Regions from separate parts of the Rhizobium sp. WW_1 genome, predicted to be linked through region 2. Evidence: riboswitches for the same ligand, from Rfam matches in the RefSeq annotation. Region 2 holds a riboswitch; the other holds the start of a gene.
What was found. A riboswitch is a leader RNA that binds a small molecule or an ion and turns the genes downstream of it on or off. The one in region 2 is predicted to bind S-adenosylmethionine.
Positions count from the first base shown of each region.

Region 1: it holds a riboswitch for S-adenosylmethionine, as region 2 does, so the genes downstream of both, BJ928_RS04840 (O-succinylhomoserine sulfhydrylase) here and metA (homoserine O-succinyltransferase) in region 2, are expected to answer to the same signal.

Region 1 covers NZ_RAIN01000001.1:1,018,140-1,027,858, forward strand. The annotation lists gene BJ928_RS04805 (methyl-accepting chemotaxis protein) at 1-1,178, shown strand, start outside; gene BJ928_RS04810 (acyltransferase) at 1,265-1,789, opposite strand; gene BJ928_RS04815 (MFS transporter) at 1,963-3,192, opposite strand; gene BJ928_RS04820 (LysR family transcriptional regulator) at 3,294-4,202, shown strand; gene BJ928_RS04825 (VOC family protein) at 4,212-4,589, opposite strand; tRNA gene BJ928_RS04830 (tRNA-Gly) at 4,736-4,809, opposite strand; gene BJ928_RS04835 (2'-deoxycytidine 5'-triphosphate deaminase) at 4,869-5,963, opposite strand; SAM riboswitch at 6,036-6,114, shown strand; gene BJ928_RS04840 (O-succinylhomoserine sulfhydrylase) at 6,157-7,344, shown strand; gene BJ928_RS04845 (DNA helicase) at 7,423-8,136, opposite strand; gene apaG (Co2+/Mg2+ efflux protein ApaG) at 8,748-9,140, shown strand; gene BJ928_RS04855 (Hsp33 family molecular chaperone) at 9,160-9,719, opposite strand, start outside.
Region 2 covers NZ_RAIN01000013.1:79,848-89,566, reverse strand. The annotation lists gene BJ928_RS28720 (ABC transporter ATP-binding protein/permease) at 1-1,098, opposite strand, end outside; gene BJ928_RS28715 (MoxR family ATPase) at 1,262-2,104, shown strand; gene BJ928_RS28710 (NUDIX domain-containing protein) at 2,104-2,526, shown strand; SAM riboswitch at 2,603-2,680, shown strand; gene metA (homoserine O-succinyltransferase) at 2,726-3,652, shown strand; gene BJ928_RS28700 (VWA domain-containing protein) at 3,656-4,849, shown strand; gene BJ928_RS28695 (hypothetical protein) at 4,980-5,402, shown strand; gene BJ928_RS28690 (aldose epimerase family protein) at 5,671-6,696, shown strand; gene BJ928_RS28685 (GntR family transcriptional regulator) at 6,819-7,592, shown strand; gene BJ928_RS28680 (SIS domain-containing protein) at 7,589-8,620, shown strand; gene nagA (N-acetylglucosamine-6-phosphate deacetylase) at 8,620-9,719, shown strand, end outside.

The DNA of each region.
Region 1 (9,719 bases), on a different contig from region 2:
AGCGGGCACAGCGCGAGACAAGGCAGGCCGCCGAGGCGGCACAGCTTCAGCAGGCGATGCAATCAGTCGGCGACGGCCTAAAGCGTCTAGCGGAAGGCGATCTCGTCACGCGCATCGACACCCAGTTCGTCGCACATCTCGACCAGTTGCGGCTGGACTTCAACAATTCGCTCGGCAAGCTCAACGGAACGATGCAGGCGGTCGGCGCCAATGCTCGCGCCATCGGCGCGGGAGCCGAGGAAATCCGCAGCGCGGCAGACGAGCTTTCCAAGCGTACCGAACAGCAGGCCGCTTCCGTCGAGGAAACCGCCGCCGCCCTCGAGGAGATCACCACCACCGTCAAGGATGCCGCCAGGCGTACGCAGGAGGCGAGCCAACTCGCGGCCGATACCCGAAACGACGCGGAGCGCTCGGGCGAGATTGTCCGCGATGCCATCAAGGCTATGCAGCAGATCGAGAAATCATCGGACGAGATCGGCAACATCATCGGCGTCATCGACGACATCGCCTTCCAGACCAATCTTCTGGCGCTGAATGCCGGCGTCGAGGCCGCGCGCGCCGGCGAGGCCGGCAAGGGCTTTGCCGTCGTGGCGCAGGAAGTGCGTGAGCTTGCCCAGCGCTCGGCCAATGCCGCCAGGGAAATCAAGACCCTGATCGCCACCTCCGAGACGCATGTACGCACCGGCGTCGGCCTCGTCAGCGAAACCGGCAAGGCGCTCGATGCCATCGTCTCGGGCGTGCAGGAAATCAACCGGCACGTGCATGCGATCGCCGAGGCCTCCCGCGAACAGTCGGCCGGCCTGCAGGAGATCAACACGGCCGTCAACACCATGGATCACGGCACGCAGCAGAACGCCGCCATGGTCGAGGAAAGCACGGCGGCAAGCCACAGCCTTGCGGCGGAAGCGGCGTCCCTGTCAAATCTACTTGCCCAGTTCCGAACCGGCGGTGAAGCCATGCGCATTTCCGTGTCGCCAGCGGCAAGCATTGCGGCAAGGCCCGCTCCCCGCCCCGCATCTCAGCCGGCGGCAGCTCCGCGCATCAGAGCCGTCGATGATGCCAAAGTGCGCCCGACCGCGTCCCCAGCACGCGCGCTCGGTCAGAAGCTGATGAGCGCCTTCGGCGCCACGCAGGCGACGACCCCGACGAGCAAGGATACGGACTGGACCGAATTCTGACGCCGACGCACCGCGGGCACGAAAGCCGCTCGCGGTGGATCTCAACGGTCAATATCCCCGCCGGCGGGATTGAGTGGGCCGCCGACCTATTTTTTCGATAGGGCGAACAGCTCGACATTTCCCGATCCGCTGCCGCCCAGTTCTCCACGCCGCTTCAGCAACCTTGCCGGAGCGCCGACATAGATGCCGTAGGGTTCGGTCCTGCCCTTGACGACGGCATTCGCGCCGATGACGCACCCCTTCGAGATATGGGCGCCGCCAAGGATCTTGGCGCCCGCACCGATCCAGACGTCGTCTTCGATGACGACAGGCTTCTTGGTCACGCCCTGAAGGCGGATCGGAACGGTAGGATCATCGAAATTGTGATCGAAGGAGACGACCATCGCATGTGCGGCGATGCGCACATCGTTGCCGATAGAGATGCCGCCGCGACCCAGCAGAATACTGTATTCGTTGAACGATACGCAGGCGCCGATGGAAATGGCGCCCTCCTGCGCGTCGAGGACGACGCCCTTGCGAAAATGTACCTTTTCGCCGATGCGGATGTTGCCGCGTCTCCAGATGATCTTTGTTCCCAGGGGAATTTTCGTTCCGCGAGCTATGGTCAGCATGCCCCGTGCGAAGACCGCTCTCAGCCTGTACAATGATGCAATACCGCGCAATCCGGACGCTCCTATCAAGGGGCGTCCAATCACGTTACGCCTGACTGCCACTCAAGCGAATGAGTGGAAGCGTCGCGATTTGAAAAAGGGGCCCACCCATACGGCCCCTTTCCTCGCATGGTTCACCTCCGCGCTGCAAGACCCGTGATCAATGCAATCAAGCCGAAGCCTGCGGCGGCCGCGCAGACGCCGACCCAACCGCCGAAATCCCAGGCCGTGCCGGCGAGCGCCGATCCGAGCGCACCGCCGAGGAAGAAGATTCCGACGAAGAGACCGTTGATACGCCCCCGCGCCTCCGGCTTCAAAAGGTTGACGGCGCGGCGTCCCAGCGTCTGATCTCCGGTAACGCCGACATCGAGCAAGACGGCACTCGCGCCGAGAAGAACCAGCAGCCCGATGGAGTCGCCCGACCGTATCGCACCGACCCAGCCCGCCAGCGCCATGGCGGCGAGCACGATCAGATGCGAGGCCAATGTCGCCGTCCGCGTCCAGCCCCTGTCGCCCATGCGGCCGAAGACAGAGGTCGCGGCGGCACCGCCGGCGCCTACGAGGGCAAACAGCGCGATGCCGGACTGGCCGAGCGTAAAGGGCGGTTGCGCCAGACGCAGGGCGACGGATGTCCAGAACAGGCTGAAGCTCGCCATCATCAAAGCGGCGGTGAAGGCACGCAGCCGAAGCACCGGCTCCTCCCGCAGTAGCTCGAAAAGCGAGCCGATCAAGGCGCCGTAGCTTGCGCTGACCAAAGGGCGCCGCTCCGGCAGACGCAGGGCCAGCACGGCCGCCAGAAGCGCAAGCGTCGCGGCACTCACGGCATAGAAGCTCCTCCAGCCCCAGAAATCGGCGATCAGGCTCGCCAGCGGCCGCGAAGCAAGAATACCGACCATGACGCCGCTCATGACATTGCCGATCACCCGGCCGCGGTGTTCGGGCGGTGCCATGCCCGCTGCGATCGGCACGAGGATCTGGATTGCCGAGCAGGCCGCTCCCAGCAGGAACAGGAAGATCAGCAGGCTCCAGCCCGTCGGCGCGAAGGCGGCGGCAACAGCCATGACCAAAGCCGACAGGAGCATGCGCAGGACAAGCTGCCGGTTTTCCATGAGATCCGCCAGCGGAACCAGGAAGAACAGGCCCGCGGCATAGCCGAGCAGCGAGGCCATGGCCACCAGGCCCGCGCCGCTTTCGGAAAAGCCAAGCGATGGGCCGATGATGCCGACCAGCGTCTGCGGCGCAAAGAGATTGATGATGATGACGCCGGTAGCGACGGCGAACAGCAAGGTCGAGGGAGCGGCGTCCACCGCAGCGACATCATCCTGCGCCGGCTCGTTCGCCATACATTCGGGGACTTGCGACATAGGCTCTCCAATAATTTCTGATAATAAAGATAGCCATGTTTATCGCGTTGCTGCATAATGCGGCAATTGAAATGAACTAATAATGATTATGCGAGTTAAGCATGAACATTCATGACCTGGAAGCTTTCGTCGCCGTGGTGGAAACGGGCTCGATCGTCGCCGCCTCCGCGCGCATCAATCTGACGCAGCCTGGTATCACCCGGCGCATACAGAACCTGGAGGACAGTCTCGGCATTGCCTTGCTTGACCGGCAGTCGAAACCGCTGAGGCCGACGGCTGCGGGACGCGAGGCGTATGAGCATGGGCGGCGAGTTTTGCGCTCGCTCGACGATCTCAAGGCCGGCGTCTCGCCCGGCGGCACGATCGGCGGCGAATTCCGGCTAGGGATCATGCCCTACCTTTCCGAGGCGGCCCTATCGTCGCCGCTCGACGAGTTGCGCAGCCAGTTTCCGCAATTGACGTTGCGCATCGTTACCGGCTGGTCGCCGCAGCTCGTTGAACAGGTTGCCCGCAGCGAGCTTGATGCGGCAACCGTCTGCCTGGCGGAAGGCATACAACCGCCTGATAACGTGATCGGCGACGTGCTTGGCGTTCATAGCGTCATTCTGGTCGCCGCACCATCGCTCGGCGTTCCCAAGGAACCCAGGCTTGAGGATCTCTCGCGCTTCCCCTGGATCATGAACCAGAGCGGCTGCGGCTTCCGCGCCTTCATTCAGCATCGCTTCGAGGCCGAACGCCTGCCTTTCGATGTCGGGGTCGAGGCCATGAGCGCCGATCTGCGCATGTCGCTCGTGGCGCGCGGGCTCGGTATCGGTGTCTTAACGCCGGCGGCATTGGCCGACAGCCGCTGGCGCAATTCCATCGAGATCATCGAAGCCCCGGATTTCAGCCCGAAGGTGGTCAACTGGCTGGTTCATCGCCCGCCGGCAGGTCGCCTCGCCCGTCCGATCGCGACCTTCGGGGAAGCGCTGGCGGAAACTTTGAAAGCGAAGAGACCCTTCCTGACCTGAACCCGGTACTCAGGCGTCGGGCCTATTGACCATCGCCTCTATATTGTAGCCGTCGGGATCGAGGATGAAACAGGCATAGTAATCCGCGCCGTAATCCTGCCGCGGGCCGGGTACGCCATTATCCTTAGCACCCGCTTCTATCGCAGCGCGATAGAAGGCATCGACCTCGGCCCTCTTGCGGACACGGAAGGCGACGTGCAGATGCGTCAGAGGCAGCGAGCTGCCGGTATGCTGGATCTCGAACAGGCTGCCGTCGTCAACATCGAAAGCCCAGAACAGACCTTCCTTTCCGAAGGAGAGCCGATAACCCAAAGGTTCGAAAGCCAACTCGTAGAAGGCCCTGCTCTTTTCAAGATTGCTGACTTCGATGGTTATGTGATCGATCAACGCGCGTCTCCAAACAAAAGTTCGGGAAGCAGGCTAGCCAAACCACAAGATTCACGCAATGGCCACAGCGACACCAAATCACTACCAAAGGTAGCGACAATGATCAAAGACCAAAACAAGTCAGCAGCGAGGTTATCAAAAGGGGATGGAGCGGGTGAAGGGAATCGAACCCTCGTATTCAGCTTGGGAAGCTGCTGCTCTACCATTGAGCTACACCCGCCTGACACCCTTGAGATGTCCAACAGTTGACGGCCTCTGTCAAGGCCGGTCAGCGTCCGATTACAGGCGGAAGTGCTTCGACAGCTTCAGGCCCTGCGCCTGATAGTTCGAACCGAGGCCGGAGCCGTAGAGGCTGCTCGGCTGTTCCAGCATGTGTTCGTAGATCAGGCGACCGACGATCTGGCCGTCCTCGAGGATGAAGGGCACTTCGTGGCTGCGCACCTCGAGCACGGCGCGGCTGCCGCGGCCGCCGGCCGGCGCATGGCCGAAGCCGGGATCGAAGAAGCCGGCATAATGGACGCGGAATTCGCCGACCAGCGGATCGAACGGCGTCATCTCGGCGGCATAATGCGGCGGCACATGCACCGCCTCGCGCGAGACGAGGATATAGAATTCATCCGGGTCAAGGATCAGCTCGGTGCGGCCTCGGCTGTAGAGCGGCTCCCAGAAGTCGAAGATGTCGTGCTGAGCCTTCTTGTCGACATCGACGACGGCGGTGTGGTGCTTGCCGCGATAGCCGATCAGCCCTTCCTTGTCGCCGGCAAGATCGATCGACAGCGCGATGCCGCCGCCGGTGATGTTCGGCTTCTTGCTGGCAACAAGCGTTTCCGTCTCGTGCAGCCTCAGCAGTTCCGGCTCGGTGAGCAAGGCGTGACCGACGCGGAAGCGGATTTGCGACAGGCGCGAGCCACGGCGAACGACGATCGGGAAGGTGCGCGGGCTGATTTCGAGATAGAGCGGGCCGGAATAGCCGGCCGGAATCTTGTCGAACTCCTGCGCACGGTCGGTGATGACGCGGGTGAAGATATCGAGACGGCCGGTTGAACTCTTCGGATTGGCCGAAGCCGACATGTCCTCGGGCAGATCGAGACGCTCCATCAGCGGCACGATATAGACGCAGCCGGTTTCCAACACCGCACCTTCCGAGAGATCGACGACGTGCAGCTTCAGCCGGTCGAGCTTGTCGGCGACGAGATGCGAGGGGCCGGGCATGAAGCTGGCGCGGACGCGAAAGGCATGCGAGCCGAGCCGCAAGTCGAGACTTGCAGGCTGGATCTGATCGACGTCCAGTTCCCTCTCGCTCGTCAGCCGACCGGTTTCAAAGAGCGCTGCTATGGCGCGATCGGCCAAAATTCCAGTATTGCGAGCCATCATGCTTCTCTCATAATTTGTCGCAGACAAAACCAAACTCAGGGAATTGACGCAAGCCGTCAACGGCAGTATTGCAACTTATCCCGTGGTGATTTGGCCGGTCGGCTTGCAGCCACGTTAAACAAATGGCTAAAAAGACCGGGGTTGAACCGGTCTGCTTTTGCGACCGGTTTTTTTGTTTGAAAGTGGTGATGGCATGAGCAAGACTTGGCGCCCCGCAACCCAGCTCGTACACAACGGAACGCTCCGTTCGCAGTTCGGCGAGACCTCCGAAGCAATCTATCTGACCCAGGGCTTCGTCTACGACACCTCGGAAGCGGCGGAAGCCCGCTTCAAGGGCGAGACGGATGGTTTCATCTACGCCCGCTACGGCAGCCCGACCAATGACATGTTCGAGAAGCGCATGTGCGCGCTGGAAGGCGCTGAGGATGCTCGCGCCACGGCTTCGGGCATGGCGGCCGTCTCCGCCGCTATCCTCTGCCAGTTGAAGGCCGGCGATCATATCGTCGCTGCCCGCGCCCTCTTCGGCTCCTGCCGTTGGGTGGTCGAGACGCTGGCGCCGAAATACGGCATCGAATGCACGCTGGTCGACGGCCGCTTCGTCGAAAACTGGGAAAAGGCCATCCGCCCGAACACCAAGGTGTTCTTCCTCGAAAGCCCGACCAACCCGACACTGGAAGTGGTCGACATTGCCGCCGTCGCCAAGCTCGCCAACCAGATCGGCGCCAAGGTCGTGGTCGATAACGTTTTCGCGACACCGCTCTTCCAGAAGCCGCTGGAACTCGGCGCCCATATCGTCGTCTATTCCGCCACCAAGCATATTGACGGCCAGGGTCGTTCGCTCGGCGGCGTCATCCTCTCCGACAAGCAGTGGATCGACGAGCACCTGCAGGACTATTTCCGCCATACCGGCCCGGCCATGTCGCCGTTCACAGCCTGGACGCTGCTCAAGGGTATCGAAACCCTGCCGCTGCGCGTCGCGCAGCAGACGACGAACGCCGCGAAGGTGGCCGATTTCCTCGCCGAGCAGACTGGCAAGGTCGCTCGCGTGATCTATCCCGGCCGCAAGGACCATCCGCAGGCCGACATCATCGCCAAACAGATGAGCGGCGGCTCGACCCTTGTTGCCTTCGAGCTGAAGGGCGGCAAGGAAGCGGCCTTCAAGCTGCAGAACGCATTGGACATCGTGAAGATCTCCAACAATCTCGGCGACTCGAAGAGCCTGATCACGCATCCGGCCACCACGACGCACAAGAACCTCACCGACGAGGCCCGCGCCGAGCTCGGCATTTCGCCGGGCACCGTGCGCTTCTCGGCCGGCATCGAGGACAGCGAAGATCTGGTCGAGGATTTCGCCCGCGCGCTTGAGCAGGTTTCCGCCTGATATCAATCGAGCCGCCCGGATCGTTTTCCGGGCGGCTCGACCTGCCCTTGTCGGGCAATGACAGTATGTGGCAACCCGTCAGCTAGCCGCCTTGAACTCAACCCGGCCGTTGTTCAGGAAGACCATCTTGTCGAACAGCTTTAGATCCAGCGGGTTCGGCAGACGCACATCCGAGAGATCAGGCACGGGTTTCCGCTCCGGATCATATGAGCGATCGATCTGCGAGATGAAGACGACGATCACGCCTCTGTCGCGCGCAAACGCCTTTAGCGTCTGAACCTGGATCATGAGTTCCGGCTTCTCCCGCTTCTGATCCAGCAGCTGCAGAAAATCGACCACCGCCAGCGTGCCACGCGACGCCTGGGCCAGCCTCTCGACGATGTAGTCGCCACTAATGGCATCGGAATTGTCGAATTCGAACAGATCGGCAAAGTCCGCATAGGCGGCGCCGATCACCGGGAAACGGTCCAGAACGACCTTTTCCGTGTCTTCCAGAGAAAAGAAGACGCTGCGATTGCCTGATTTCATGGCTTCGACGGCAAGCCTCAGGCTCATCAAGGTCTTGCCATGGCCGGGCCGCGCGCCGACCAGCACCAGATCGCCCGGGCTCAGACGCGAATACAGCTCGCCGACGGGCACGGCTGCGCTCGTTTTGCTTGCAAGCAAGCTCCAACCTTCAAAACCCTCGCCGGCCGCGATGCGATCGAGTGCGGCGTGCAAGGGGATACTCTGCTGACGAGACAGGAGCCTCGCCTTGCGCTTCAAGTGATAAACAGGGGCGGAAAGCCTCATCTAAACCTCCTATTGCGAGCAATGACCGCAACCCCTCCTTATGCCAGGCGCTCAAACAGTCGGTTTGGATATTGACGGCCCCGCATGAAATATACTTTCCCGAGTGGAGGGGGGAGGCACGGGCCATGCCAGAATCAGACCATAACCGAAATTCGTCCGAGGGGGAATCTCACGCAACTCCCCGCCGGGGAACATAAGAGGGGAACGGCGGTTATATGATCCGGAGGTTTAATGGCCGGCATTCAGCTATGACGATCAATTCCTGAAGTGCACCTGTAATGCTCACAAGCGTATCTGCGCGCGGCAATATCCCTCGGCGGGCATTATGGTAGACAAGACTAAATGACGAGCAAAACAAGATACTTTGAGAACCAATTACTAACCTTTTTCACCGGCCGTAATAGCTGTATCTCGGAAAACTCCCTCCATGCGAGCGAGATTTCATCACACCGTTCCTTGACGGAACCGATCGGTTATAGGATACCGCTAGAGATCCTGCACTTTGCGGGAGTGGTGGAAAGCGGATAATATGCCGCAGACTTGAAAATGCTGAAACGGCAATGGGCTTGAAGGAGCGCTCGACGTTTCAGGACAGTGGCAAGGTATTAGGCATGTATCGCGCCCTAACACGCGACATCGAAGTGGTTGTAGAGCCGTTTTATCTGGAGGAGCAATCCGATCCGGACGACGATCGCTATGTCTGGGGATACCGCATCGTCATTTCCAACCACTCGAAGGACGCCGTGAAGCTGGTGACGCGCTACTGGCACATCACCGATATGAACGGCATGGTGGATGAAGTCACGGGTCCCGGCGTCGTCGGCGAGCAGCCGCACCTGAAACCCGGCGATACCTACGAGTATTCTTCCGGCTGTCCGCTGGACACGCCGTCAGGCATGATGTTCGGCCATTACCAGATGGAAACGGATGACGGGGAACTCTTCCATGTCAAGATCCCCGCCTTCTCTCTGGATACACCGAACCTTTTGCGTACGCTGAACTGAGCCAGCGCAACCGGCGGGATCAGGCCGCTTCTATTTCAGCCACTTCGAAGCGATAGGTCGTCGAGCAGAACTCGCAGGTCACGGCGATCTCGCCATTCTCCTGACTGGCCTCGATTTCCTCGGCCGTAAAGCCCTTCAACACGCCCTTCAGCTTGTCACGCGAGCAGGAACAGCGATCGTAGACGGCCTTCGGCTCATAGACGCGCACGCCGCGTTCATGGAAGAGGCGATAGAGAAGACGCTCGGTGCCGACCTGCGGGTCCGTCAGCTCATCGGCATCGATGGTTTCCACCAGGCTGCGCGCTTCCGCCCAGGCATCGTCCTCGACATGGTCGCGCGCGCCGGTATCGCCGTCGCCGCCGTGAATATCCGGATGGCGCATGCGTTCCGGCGCTTCGGGCAGGAACTGCGCAATCAGGCCGCCGGCGCGCCAGCGGTGACGCGGCTTGCCGTTCTCATCGCGGTCGAAGAGCTCTGCAGCCCCCAGACGCACACGCGTCGGGATCTGTTCCGATTGACGGAAATAGGTGCCGGCAATCTCCTCGAGAGAAGCGCCGTCGAGCGCGACGATGCCCTGGT
Region 2 (9,719 bases):
GTCCATTTCCGTCAGGGCCTTGCGGAAATCGGTGACGCGCATCAGCGTCGCTCGCCATTCGGCGATCGGGCCGAAATTGGCGACATACCAGCGCAGCGCCGAATTGACCTGATTGAAGGCGCCGACAGCGACCATCAGCTGACCGAAGGTCAACCCGCCGGAGAAATAGGCTGGCGCCGCCACGAGGATCGGGATGATCAGCACCAGCCAGCCGTAACCGGCCGAAACCCAGGTGAGATTGGTGTTGGCGATGGCAAGCTGGCGGATGACGGCAAGCACGGCCGATATGTCGATATTGATCCGCCTGCGCTCGTTCTCCTCGCCGCCGGCGATCGTGATCGCCGGCATGTGCTCATTGGCATGCATGAGCGCGAAGCGCAGTTCAGCTTCCTTCGAATAGCGATCCGCATTCAGCCGCACCAGGCGGCGCCCGACGAACTGGCTGAGGAACGATGCCGATCCGGCATAGAGGATCGCCGCCCAGACCATATAGCCGGGAATGGAAAAGCTCATGCCCTTGAGGTGAAAGACCATGCCGTTGGAAAGTTCCCAGAGCACGCCGATGAAACTCAAAAGCAGGATCGTCGCCTGAACCAGACCGATGGCAAGTCCCGTGGTGCTTTCCGCGAGATTGCGGGCGTCTTCATGCAGGCGCTGGTCGGGATTGACGCCGATCAAACCGGAAGAGGCGAGACGAAGCGCGCGCTTGGCCTGCAGCCACTGATTGACCAGATCCCGCGCCAACCCCTCGCGCATGTAGAGCGCCGTCATCTGGTTGAGCCAGGCTTGAATGACATTGAGGACGAGCAGCGATCCCGCGATGATGCCGAAGACGCCGAGCTGATGGAAGAAGGCGGAGATATCGCGACGCGCCAGGGAATCGTAGAAGGGCGCATTCCAGTTGTTGAGCAACACCTGGACGTAGGCCGTGCCCAGAATGATCACGAAAAGCGCAACTGTCAGGGAAATGATCTTGAGGCGGACCGGCGAATTCCAGAAGGCGGAGAACATCATCCTCAGCCGAAAGAAAAGGCTCAAATCGTACCCGACCTGCTCGTTTCCCTGGATATTCGGCTTGGCTTGCTTTTCAACTGCCATCAGCACTTCCCTGCGACGCGTCCCGTCAGTTAATCATGACCCGCCCTCATGTCCATCCTTGCAGCAGATAGGTGCGATCACGTTCCTATATACACCGTTTCGCGCCTTGAACCGAATTGGGTGAGGGAATAGCTTGCACCCGAAAGATTGAGAAAGCCTTCCGATGCAATTCCAAGGAACTGCCGACTACATCGCCGACAAGGATCTCATGGTGGCCGTCAACGCCGCCATCCGGCTAGAGCGACCGCTTCTTGTAAAGGGCGAGCCCGGCACCGGCAAGACCGAATTGGCCCGCCAGGTCGCAGCCGCCCTTGGACTCGACCTCATCGAATGGAACGTCAAATCGACGACGAAAGCCCAGCAGGGCCTCTACGAATACGACGCCGTCTCGCGGCTGCGCGACAGCCAGCTCGGCGACGTTAGAGTTCATGACGTCAGCAACTATATCCGCCAGGGCAAACTCTGGCAGGCCTTCACCGCGCCGCAAAAATGCGTGCTGCTGATCGACGAGATCGACAAGGCCGATATCGAATTCCCGAATGATCTCCTGCAGGAGCTCGATCGCATGGAATTCCATGTCTACGAAACCGCAGAGACCATCAAGGCGGCCATCCGCCCGATCGTGATCATCACGTCCAACAACGAGAAGGAGTTGCCGGACGCCTTTCTGCGCCGCTGCTTCTTCCACTATATCCGCTTTCCCGACATGGAGACGCTGACACGCATCGTCGAGGTGCATTATCCCGGCATCAAGCAGGCGCTCGTCCGCGCGGCGCTGACGCAATTCTTCGAGATCCGCGAGGTGCCCGGCCTCAAGAAGAAACCCTCGACCTCCGAAGCCCTCGACTGGATTCGCCTGCTGGTCGCCGACGACGTCGATCCCGAAACGCTGCGCGCCGATGCGAAGAACGCGCTGCCGAAGCTGCATGGCGCGCTGCTGAAGAACGAGCAGGACGTCCATCTCTTCGAACGCCTGGCCTTCATGGCGCGCGGGCAGGGGAAGTAATGCAGCCGGATGCGGTCAAGGTCCTGATCTATGCCGTTCGCGACGGGCATCTGCTCGTCTTCGACGAGCCGGATTTTCCGGCCATCGAGCTGCAGGTTCCGGGCGGCACGGTCGAGGTCGGCGAAGATCTGGCTCTGGCAGCAGCGCGCGAATTCGAGGAGGAAACGGGACTGATCGCAACAGCGCTGCGGCCGCTGGGCGTCAGTGACTACCGGTTTGAAAAGAACGGGCGCTGCCATCATCACAGACGGCACTATTTTCGCTGCGAAGTGCCTGAAGCCGCGCCGGCCGAATGGCATCATGTCGAGACAACGCCTTTTGGCGGCGGCGAGCCCATCTGCTTCCATTTTTCCTGGATACCGATTGCCGAGGCACGGAAACATCTGGGCTACGACATGGAAGCCCTACTCGACCGTCTGTAAGCTGCGGCCGACCTCGGAACGCGGCCGCAACAGCTGAACATTAGCCCATTGACCCGCCGGAATGACAGGTTTATGAAATTTCCCTCGTGGTGATTTGGCCGGCCGGCTTGCAGCCACGTTAAATAAGTCGCTAAAGGGCCGCGTGCGGACCGGTAGCGATTCATCGCGGCCGGTTTTTTTGTATTTGGCGAGTGAAGCAATGCCCATCAAGATTCCCGATACGCTCCCCGCGTTTGAAACCCTCCAGAGCGAGGGTGTGCGGGTGATGACCGAAACGGTGGCGTTCCGTCAGGATATCCGCCCCCTTCAGATCGGGCTTCTCAACCTCATGCCGAACAAGATCAAGACCGAGGTCCAGATGGCGCGCCTGGTCGGCGCATCGCCGCTGCAGGTGGAGTTTTCGCTGGTGCGCATCGGCGCCCACAAGGCCAAGAACACCTCGGAAGAACATCTCCTTTCCTTCTACGAGACCTGGGAAGAGGTGAAGCACCGCAAATTCGACGGCTTCATCATCACGGGCGCGCCGATCGAGCTGCTGGAATACGAGGACGTCACCTACTGGAAGGAAATGCAGGAGATCTTCGAATGGACGGCCACCAACGTCCATTCGACGCTGAACGTCTGCTGGGGCGCGATGGCGGCAATCTACCATTTCCACAACGTGCCGAAATATACGCTGACGGAAAAGGCCTTCGGCGTCTACCGCCACCAGAACCTGAAGCCCTCCTCGGTCTATCTCAACGGCTTCTCCGACGATTTCGCCATTCCGGTCTCGCGCTGGACGGAAGTGAGGCGCGCCGACATCGAAAAGGTGCCCGGCCTGCAGATCCTGATGGATTCGAGCGAGATGGGCGTCTGCCTCGTGCACGAACGGGCCTGCAACCGGCTCTACATGTTCAATCACGTGGAGTATGATTCCACCTCGCTGGCGGACGAATATTTCCGGGATGTGAATGCGGGCGTGCCGATCAAGATGCCGCACAACTACTTCCCGCATAACGACCCGGAAATCGCCCCGCAGAACCGGTGGCGCAGTCACGCGCATCTGTTCTTCGGCAACTGGATCAACGAGATCTACCAGACCACGCCGTATGATCTGGAGGAGATCGGCCAGGAAAGGACCTGAGGCTTGTTCATTCCCTTCTTCCTCAAACTGAAGGAAGCGAAAGTTCCGGTAACGCTCCGGGAATTCCTGTCGCTGCTTGAGGGAATGGAAGAGGGGATTGCCGACTATGACGTCGAGGCCTTCTATTATCTGGCGCGCACGACGCTCATCAAGGACGAGCGCTTCATCGACCGCTTCGATCAGATTTTTGCGGATTATTTCCGCGGCGTCGAAGCGATCGGCGGAGGCGCCGAAGGGGAAGCGGTCGAAGCGACCGCCATCCCGGAAGAATGGCTGCGCAAGCTCGCCGAGCGGCATCTCACCGAAGAGGAAAGACGGGAGATCGAGGCGCTCGGCGGCTTCGACAAGCTCATGGAAACGCTGCGCGAGCGGCTGGCCGAGCAGAAGGGCCGGCATCAGGGCGGCTCGAAATGGATCGGCACCGCCGGAACCTCGCCCTTCGGCGCCTATGGCTACAATCCGGAAGGCGTGCGCATCGGCCAGGAAACCTCGCGCCACCGCCGTGCGGTCAAGGTCTGGGATCGCCGCGACTTCCAGAATCTCGACGACGGCGTCGAGCTTGGCACCCGCAATATCAAGGTGGCGCTGAAACGCCTGCGCCGCTGGGTGCGCGAAGGCGCGGCCGAGGAGCTGGATCTCTCCGGCACCATCCGCTCCACCGCCGAGCATGGCTATCTCGACGTCCAGACGCGGCCGGAGCGCCGCAACGCCGTCAAGCTCCTGATGTTCTTCGACGTCGGCGGCTCGATGGACGATCACATCCGTGTCGTGGAGGAACTCTTCTCCGCCGCCCGGTCAGAATTTCGGCACATGGAATATTTCTACTTCCACAACTGCCTCTACGAAGGCGTGTGGAAGGACAATCGCCGCCGGCGCGTCGACATCACCGCCACGACGGATCTCATCCGCACCTTCGGCCCCGACTACCGCGTCGTCTTCGTCGGCGACGCCTCCATGAGCCCCTACGAGATCACCCAGGCCGGCGGTTCGGTGGAGCATTGGAACAAGGAAGCCGGCGAGACCTGGCTCGGCCGCATGACCGGCCATTTCCGCAAATGCATCTGGATCAATCCCGTGCCGGAAAACTACTGGGGCTATACGACCTCGATCTCCATCATCCGCCGGCTGATGACCGACCGCATGTATCCGCTGACCCTCGGCGGGCTGGAAAAGGCGACAAGAGAATTGTCGCGCTGAATTCAGTTCTTTTGGAGCGGCCGCGGCCATATTTGCGAACCGAAACGCCACCAAATCACCACAACCGTTTGTAGAAAAATAGACGCAGGAAAACTGGCTCCGATCGCTGGGGAAACTGGTGGAGATGTGCGTGCGCTATGTTGTTCGATTGCTTTTCTTCATCTCAACCATGTTGTTGGTCTCGCAGCCGGCGAGATCAGAGGAAGGAGATTTTTCCGGCCAGTGGGACCAGACCCATTCCGACATCGGCCCATGCGGAAAATGCCGCGTGGGAATAGTAAGGCATGGCAGATTTATGACGATCAGCGCGAACAACGGCTGGAGCGCAACGGCGGAGACCAGTCGAAATGGAAATGTGAACTACGCGGTAGGCGCAGGGCGATGGAGCGCTCAAACCGGCGTGTACGTCTCAAAGCCGTTCGATATCTTTCTTGCCGTTGATGGCAATAGGCTGATGATAATCATGGCTATCGGAAAAGCGGATGGATCAAAGCAACCGATCAAAGCGCTTTTCAGCAGGAAACCGATTAAATTTCTCAACGACAAGACCTAGCAGGCGGATGCATTTTTCCATGAATGCGGCAGAAGGAACGCCACGCCAACAATCAAGCGCGCCCCCAAACCAAGGCAAACCGTCCGCTTGTCTTACGCGTCGTACATTCATGGCGTAGCCTGCCGGTCCGAAGCTATTGGGGAAAGCTCAGTTGAACCTTGATCCCCCTTCGCCCGCCCCTAAATTTCGCCAGGGAATCGGTTGCGGAACGCGGCGAATGGGGGCAGGGTCTGAGCCTTGCATGATCGATATCAATGGATGAGCTGATATGACGGAAAGCACTTTGCAGCGGGAAGTTTTTGGGACGACGGCCGATGGAGAAACCGTCTATCGGGTCAAGATCGTGGGCGGCGGCCTGACGGCCCATATCATGTCCTGGGGCGCAGTCATCCAGGATCTCCGGCTTGATGGCCATGAGCCCGCTCTGCTCGTCGGCTTCGACAATTTCCCCGACTATCCCGCCCACTCCTCCTATTTCGGCGCCACGCCCGGCCGCTGCGCCAACCGCATCGGCGCCGGCCACTTCACGCTCGACGGCAAGCAATACCAGCTCGAACTCAACGAGAAGGGCGTCACCCATCTGCACGGCGGCAAGGACAATATCGCCAAGCGCAACTGGACGATCGTCGAGCACGCTACCGACCGTGTCGTCCTGAAGATCGTCGATCCCGATGGCCGGGCCGGCTATCCCGGCAATTGCACGATCCAGGCGACCTATTGGGTGCATGGCAACGGCGAGTTCTCGATCACCTACGAATCGACCACCGACCAGCCGACTCTCGCCAATGTCTGCCAGCACGCCTATTTCAACCTCGACGGCCGCGACGATGCGCTGGGCCACGACATCATGATCGCCGCCGACCACTATACGCCGACCGACGACAAGCAGGTGCCGACCGGCGAGGTCCGCGCCGTCGAGGGCACAGTTTTCGATTTCCGCGAGATGTCGCCGATGAAGCGCTTCGACGGGGCCGAGCAGGCGCTCTACGACTATAATTTCTGCCTGTCGACCGAGCGCACAGCCAAGCGCTCCGTCGTGCTCGCCCGCAGCGTCAATTCCGGCGTATCGCTTGAGGTCCGCACCACCGAGCCCGGCGTGCAGTTCTATACCGGCTTCAAGCTCAACGTTCCCGTTCCCGGCCACGACGGCCGCAAGATCGGCCCGTTTGCCGGCTTCTGCCTGGAGACGCAGGTCTGGCCCGATGCCATCAACCATGAAGGCTTCCCCAATGCCGTGCTCCGCCCGGGCGAGGTATTGCGGCAGGAAACGGATTACATCTTCACCAAGAACTGAGCGGGCCATGTGCCGCTCTCGTGAATTTCGGCCGGGCGTCCAAAGCGCCCGGCCGATTCTTTTTTGCGCCACGGCCAGATTCATCTTGTGAATTGGTTCTAAATAGGTTCTATATAGAAGTCATGGATAGAACCAGTTTGATCGCCGAATTGAACAATCGCGGTCTCAGCGACGGGACCGGAAGCGGGCCGCTGTACAAGCGCCTTGCGCAGGCGCTGACCGGTCTTGTCCAGGAAGGCCTGCTAAAACCGGGCACGGCATTGCCAGGCGAGCGCGATCTCGCTGGTGCATTGGAAATCGGCCGCGTTACCGTCAGGACCGCCTATCGTGACCTGCTGGCATCCGGCGTCATCGAATCCCGTCACGGCAGCGGCACCTTCGTTTCGCAGCATGTCGAGCGCATCGAACAGCCGCTCTGGCGTCTTTCCTCCTTCTCCGCCGACATGCGCTCGCGTGGCCGCGAGCCGGCGGCCCGCATCCTCCAACGCACCATCAGCGCACCGGCGCCGGAAGAATCCTTCCTTCTCGGCCTCGGCCTCGATGAACCTGTGCTGCGGCTCGACCGATTGCGCCTCGCCGACGGCCAGCCGCTTGCCATCGAGCGCGCCGTCGTTCCCATCAAGTTTCTCGGCGAAGGCGCCGTATCCGAAGGATCGCTCTACGATGCACTGGCCACCAACGGCTTTAAGCCCGTGCGCGCACAGCAGCGGCTGACCGCCGTGACGCTCGACCCCACCTCCGCATCGATCCTGACCGTCAAGGCCGGAGCGCCGGCGCTTCTGATCGAGCGCGTTTCCCGCCTGGCCGACCAGCGCGTGGTTGAATATACCCGCTCGCATTATCGCGGCGATGCCTATGATTTTGTTGCCGAATTGAGAATTGGAGATGACCTATGAGCGAGACCCAGTCCCTGATGCTGACGGAAGCAGGCCAATCGCCTGAAGTGGTTGCAACCCTGCTTGAAAAGGAAAAGCCCGCCTTCGCCGAGATCGCGAAGCTCTTCTCGACCGGTCGTCCGTCGCTGATCACGACGGCGGCGCGCGGCTCGTCCGACCATGCCGCCACCTTCTTCAAATATCTGCTGGAAATCTCCTGTGGCATCCCGGTCGCCTCCGTCGGCCCGTCGATCGCCTCGGTCTACGGCGCGCCGCTTCACCTGAAGGGCGGCATCCACTTCACCGTCTCCCAGTCCGGCGGCAGCCCTGATATCATCGCCATGCAGGCAGCCGCCAAGAAGGGCGGCGCCACCACGATCGCCGTCGTCAACGTCACCGACAGCCCGCTCGCCAAGGAGGCCGACATCGTGCTCGGCCTCAATGCCGGCAAGGAGCAGAGCGTCGCCGCCACCAAATCCTTCATTGCTTCCGTTGCCGCTCTTGCCGGCGTCACCGCAGCGGTCTCGCAGGACAAGGCCCTGATCGACGGCCTTGCCAAGCTTCCGGAAGCGCTGGCCGCAACCTCGGGCATCGATGGCAAGGCCGCTGAAGATGTGCTCTTCGAGGCCTCGTCGCTCTATACCAGCGGCCGCGGCCCCGCTTTCGCCATTGCGCTGGAAGCAGCGCTGAAGGCCAAGGAAACAGCCGGCCTGCACGCCGAAGCCTTCTCGCTGGCCGAACTCATGCACGGCCCGATGCGCCTTGTGCAGCCCGGCTTCCCGATCGTCGCCTTCTCGCCCGACGACGCCGCCTTCGCCAACAATGCGCAGGCGCTTGAACGCTTGCAGAAGCTCGGGGCGACCGCCGTCTCCTTCTCGACCGCGCCGCTCGCCGGCATCAACCTGCGCATGCCGACGACGGGTAACGGCCTGCTCGATCCGCTGGTGTCGCTGCTGTGCTACTATCGCCTCATCGAGGCAGTAACGCGCCGCAAGGGCTTCGACCCGGACAAGCCGGCTAATCTTCTCAAGGTAACGGAGACCATGTGATGGACTACAAGGTCTTTAAAGGCGCGCGCATCTTCGATGGCGACCGCTTTCACGAGGACAGCGCGCTGGTCATCGGCAACGGCCGCATCCACGCGATCACCGACATCAACGATGTGCCCGACAATGCCGAAACGATCGAGTTGAAGGGTGGCGTCCTCGCCCCCGGCTTCATCGATGCGCAAGTCAACGGCGGCGGCGGCCGCATGCTGAATGACGAGCCTTCGGCAGAATCCATGTACATGATCGCCGAGGGGCATCGCCCCTACGGCACGACATCGCTGCTGCCGACGCTGATTACCGATGTCGCGGCCGCGACCACTGCGGCGATCGAGGGTGCCATCGAGGCCGTGAAGGCCAATCGCGGCGTCGCCGGCCTGCATCTGGAAGGCCCGCATCTGGCTCCCGCCCGCAAGGGCGCCCATCTTGCCGAGCTGATGCGTCCGGTCGAAGACAGCGATGTCAGAACCTTCATCCGCGCCCGCGAGGCGATCGGCACGCTGCTGGTGACGATCGCGGCCGAACAGGTCACCGAGCGACAGGTGCAGGCGCTGGCCGAAGGCGGCGTCATCGTCAGCATCGGTCACAGCGATTGTACCGCGGAAGCCGCCGATGCCCGTTTCGACGCCGGCGCGCGTGGCGTCACCCACCTGTTCAACGCCATGAGCCAGATGGGCCATCGCGCACCCGGCCTCGTCGGTGCTGCGATTGATCACCCTGCTCCTTGGTGCGGTATCATCGCCGATGGGCACCACGTCGAGCCGGCGGCGCTCAGGGTCGCGCTGCGCGCCAAGCGCGGTGAAGGTCGCCTGTTCTTCGTGACGGACGCCATGTCGCTCGTCGGCACCGACCTTCCGAGCTTCACGCTGAACGGCCGCACGGTCTATCGCACCAAGGGCGGCTACTGCTCCAAGCTGACGCTGGATGACGGCACGCTGGCGGGCTCCGATGTCGATATGGCCTCCACCATCCGCTATGGCGTCAACATCCTCGAGCTACCGCTTGCCGAAGCTCTGCGCATGGCGACCTCCTATCCTGCCCGTTTCCTGCGGCTGACCGATCGCGGCCATCTGACGCCGGGAATGCGCGCCGATCTCGTTCA